Regions from separate parts of the Proteus terrae subsp. cibarius genome, predicted to be linked through region 1. Evidence: predicted binding sites of a transcription regulator. Region 1 holds the regulator's gene; the other holds the start of a gene.
The links. Region 1 encodes CRP, which controls carbon source genes, mostly activating them, when cyclic AMP is high. Its sites were predicted from a motif close to ATGTGANNNNNNTCACAT; they were not measured.

Region 1 (2,474 bases):
TATCGTACATGTACCGTTTAATGATTTAGATGCTGTTAAAGCGGTTATGGATGACCACACTTGTGCCGTTATTTTAGAGCCAGTTCAAGGTGAAGGTGGCGTAACAGCGGCAACACCTGAGTTTATGAGAGGGCTACGTGAGCTGTGTGATAAGCATCAAGCTCTACTTGTTCTTGATGAAGTACAAACAGGTATGGGGCGTACAGGTAAACTGTTTGCCTATATGAACTATGATGTGACACCAGACATTATTACAACCGCAAAAGCGCTGGGAAGCGGTTTTCCACTTAGTGCGATGTTAACAACATATGAGATAGCTTCCGCAATGGGGGTTGGAACGCATGGTACAACCTATGGTGGCAATCCATTAGCTTGTGCAGTGGGCAATGTCGCATTTGATTTAATTAATACACCTGAGGTACTTGAGGGGGTAGAAAAGCGCTATCAATGGATTGTGGATGAACTGGCGGCAATCAATCAAACGTACCATGTCTTTTCGCAAATCCGTGGACAAGGTTTGTTGATAGGAGCGCAATTAGCGCCACAATATGAAGGTAAAGCCAAAGAATTACTCGGTCTTGCTACTAAACATGGCTTAATGATGTTAAATGCAGGGGCTGATGTGATGCGTTTTACACCGTCGTTAATTATTACTCAAGAAGAACTGCAAGAAGGAATGGTGGCATTGAAAGCGGCTATTGCAGAATTTGTAAAAGGATAGTATCAACTGAAAACCCCATCAGCGAGGATGGGGTTTTCACAAAAAGTATATCAATAGCCCTGTTATGGGCTATTGTTTGTTTCGAGCGGGAAAACTTAGCGAGTCCCGTAAACGACGATAGTTTTACCGTGTGCGGAGATCAAGTTTTGATCTTCCAGCATTTTCAGAATACGGCCTACAGTTTCGCGTGAACAACCAACGATTTGACCAATTTCCTGACGTGTAATTTTAATTTGCATGCCATCAGGATGTGTCATTGCATCGGGTTGTTTTGCTAAGTTTAATAAGGTTTGTGCAATACGGCCTGTTACATCAAGGAAAGCAAGGTTACCTACTTTTTCTGATGTTGTTTGTAATCTGTTCGCCATTTGAGCAGAAAGGCGCATCAGAATATCAGGGTTAACCTGAATTAATTGGCGGAATTTTTTATAGGAAATTTCTGCTACTTCACAGGCTGTTTTTGCTCGAACCCATGCACTACGTTCTTGATCTTCTTCAAATAATCCAAGTTCACCGATGAAATCCCCCTGGTTTAGGTAGGAGAGGATCATTTCTTTTCCTTCTTCATCTTTAATAAGAACAGCCACGGAACCTTTAACAATATAATAAAGTGTTTCCGCTTTCTCACCTTGGTGGATCAGCGTGCTCTTGGATGGATATTTGTGAATATGGCAGTGTGACAAAAACCATTCAAGAGTCGGGTCTGTTTGCGGCTTGCCGAGAACCATTCGCGTTATCCTCTGTACGTTAAATGCAGCCTTTCAAAACGGATAGGTTCCCTTTTGAGACAGCGTGCTTAAAAATCCTATCTTTACCTATTAACTTCCTGAGAACACGGTCAGTTAATATGGAGTAGATTATAATAAATGAGAAAATAATGCATTGATCTTAACCACTATCATCAAGCAGATATTGTTTTTAACACAATTAGTGCATTAAGTCTCGTTTTACGCAGTCAGCATAATAAACCTATTTGCTAATTGCTAGTTGAATTATGAGAATGTACTCTTTTAGTTTCTGTCATCTTTAGGGGGAAAATAAATGGAAGCGCGAGTTAAGTGGGTTGAAGATTTATCTTTTGTCGGCGAATCTTCATCAGGCCATCAGATTATGATGGATGGGAATTCGGGTGATAAAGCCCCAAGCCCAATGGAAATGGTATTAATTGCTGCGGGTGGATGTAGCGCTATTGATGTCGTAAGCATTTTACGTAAAGGTCGTCACCAAGTGACTGATTGTGAAGTGAAATTAACATCAGAGCGACGCGAAGAAGCCCCTCGTTTATTTACTGATATCAATTTACATTTTATTGTTTCAGGTAAAGAATTAACGGATAAAATCGTAGAACGAGCAGTTCAATTATCCGCAGAAAAATATTGTTCTGTTTCTTTAATGTTAGGAAAAGCAGCCAATATTACGCATTCATTTGAAATAAAAGATGTTGACTAATTTTGATATTTTAAAATAAAGTTTAATTTGAAAAATAATATCCCATTAATTAAGGGATATTATTTTTATAGAGACAAATTTTATTTTGGTTAACTTATCTTTTCGCCATTTAATAATTTTTTGACTAATGGTGCCATAATTAATTCCATCGCTAATCCTAATTTCCCGCCCGGTACAACAATAGTGTTTATTGTTGACATAAACGAGCCATGTAACATCGCAAGTAAATAGGGAAAATCAATATCAGTTAAGCCACGAAAACGAATAACAATAAAACTTTCATCAAGAGTGGGGATTGCTTTGG
Region 2 (2,474 bases), 1.1 Mb from region 1:
TAAAAAATGGGGATTACCCGTTAGCGATGCTGTAAAACTTTGCTCAGGTAGCAAAGCAGTCCTCGATTTTTATCACCATGTAGAAGAAATTCGCCCTAATTTAGGTTTTGATATTGATGGTGTTGTTATCAAAGTTGATGATATTGCACTGCAAGAAGAACTGGGTTTTGTATCAAGAGCACCACGTTGGGCTATTGCTTATAAATTCCAAGCTCAAGAGCAAATGACGATTATCAAAGATGTTGAATTCCAAGTAGGGCGTACTGGTGCAATTACACCTGTCGCACGTTTAGAGCCTGTTCAAGTAGCGGGTGTGGTTGTGAGTAACGCAACGTTACACAATGCTGATGAAATTGAACGCTTAGGGATACGCATTGGCGATACCGTGGTTATTCGCCGAGCTGGTGATGTTATTCCTCAGGTTGTCAGTGTGATTGAAGAAAAACGTCCTGATGATGCTCAAGAAATTATCTTTCCGACACATTGTCCTATTTGTGATTCTGATGTTGAGCGCATTGAAGGTGAAGCTGTTGCACGTTGTACTGGTGGTTTAATTTGTGGCGCGCAACGTAAAGAAGCACTTAAACATTTTGTTTCACGTCGAGCCATGGATGTGGATGGAATGGGTGATAAAATTATCGACCAACTGGTTGAGAAGGAATATGTCAAAACACCTGCTGATCTCTTCCGTTTAGATGAAAAAATCCTGTCTGGTTTAGAGCGAATGGGTGAAAAATCAGCTAAAAAATTGATCACGGCTTTAGATAAGGCTAAATCAACGACATTTGCACGTTTTATTTATGCACTGGGTATTCGAGAAGTTGGTGAAGCAACAGCAAGTGGATTAACAACACATTTCTCAACACTTGATGCATTACGAAATGCAGATGTTGAAGCACTAAAATCCGTTCCTGATGTGGGCGATGTTGTGGCTAAACATGTCGTTAATTTCTTCCAAGAAGAACACAATAGAACGGTTATTGAACAATTGATCAATGATGCCGGTATTACATGGCAAGCGCCTGTTATTGTGGCTCATGAAGCAGGTGATAATCCATTTGCGGGCAAAACTGTTGTGTTAACTGGATCACTTTCACAATTAACGCGTGATGAAGCAAAAGACAGATTAGCTGCATTAGGCGCAAAAGTGAGCGGAAGTGTTTCTAAAAAAACAGATATGGTAATTGCAGGTGAAGCTGCTGGCTCTAAGTTAGTGAAAGCTAACGAATTGGGGATAGCCATTATCGATGAAGATGAAATGATACGACTACTTGATCAATCGAAATAATCATTCTACTATTTAATAAATGCTACTGGGAAAACCTTCTCAGTGGCATTTTTACTTAAGCTAAATTTACATTTAATGTTTCTTAAGTAACTTTCAAAGTGTGATCAACCTATCTTATTTAATAAATAGTGTGTATGCGGTTTCATGAGATTGTGACAATAGTCACATCCTAATGTTACGCGTTACATAAAATGCTCTACAAGATTTATTTTTATTTTTGGAGCATGCATGTCCTCTATCATTCACTTCGTTTTAGCACTCGCCGTTATTGGCGCATTAGCATTCGTTGCGAGTAACAATCGCAAAGGGATCCGTTTGCGTTATATCGTGCAGTTATTAGTTATTGAAATCGCATTAGCATGGTTCTTCCTCAACTCTGATGTTGGTGAAGGCTTTGTTCGTGGCTTCGCTGGATTATTTGATCACTTATTAGGTTATGCCGCACAAGGTACTGAATTCGTATTCGGTGGCATGATGAAAGGTGGTTTAGCATTCTTCTTCCTGAATGTCTTATGTCCAATTATCTTTATTTCTGCATTAATTGGTATTCTTCAACATATCAAAGTATTACCTTTCGTGATCCGCATTATCGGTACTGTGCTTTCTAAAGTGAACGGTATGGGGAAACTGGAATCATTCAACGCAGTGAGCTCACTAGTTCTTGGTCAATCAGAGAACTTTATTGCTTATAAAGATGTATTAAGCAAAATGTCTCAGCGTCGTATGTACACCATGGCTGCAACAGCAATGTCGACAGTATCAATGTCGATTGTTGGTGCATACATGACAATGTTAGATCCAAAATACGTTGTTGCTGCTCTAGTACTGAATATGTTCAGTACCTTTATCGTCCTTTCTGTGATTAACCCATACTCTGTTGAAAATGAAGAAGAGATCCAAATGGGTAATCTACATGAAGGTCAAAGCTTCTTTGAAATGTTAGGTGAATACATCTTAGCAGGTTTCAAAGTTGCATTAATCGTTGCTGCAATGCTGATTGGTTTCATTGCATTAATCGCTGCTGTGAATGCGATTTTCAGCATGATTTTCGGTATTAGCTTCCAAGATTGCTTAGGTTACGTTTTCTATCCATTAGCATGGGTAATTGGTGTACCAGAGCAAGATGCATTACGTGTTGGTAGTGTGATGGCAACTAAATTAGTATCTAATGAATTTGTTGCAATGG

Region 2: the regulator CRP is predicted to act here: its motif matches at 1,439-1,456, upstream of GTH25_RS11930 (NupC/NupG family nucleoside CNT transporter).

The regions. Positions count from the first base shown of each region.
Region 1 is NZ_CP047349.1:3,624,575-3,627,048, reverse strand. It holds gene argD (bifunctional acetylornithine/succinyldiaminopimelate transaminase) at 1-721, shown strand, start outside; gene crp (cAMP-activated global transcriptional regulator CRP) at 817-1,449, opposite strand; gene GTH25_RS16610 (OsmC family protein) at 1,763-2,170, shown strand; gene GTH25_RS16605 (phosphoribulokinase) at 2,260-2,474, opposite strand, start outside.
Region 2 is NZ_CP047349.1:2,544,571-2,547,044, reverse strand. It holds gene ligA (NAD-dependent DNA ligase LigA) at 1-1,288, shown strand, start outside; gene GTH25_RS11930 (NupC/NupG family nucleoside CNT transporter) at 1,517-2,474, shown strand, end outside.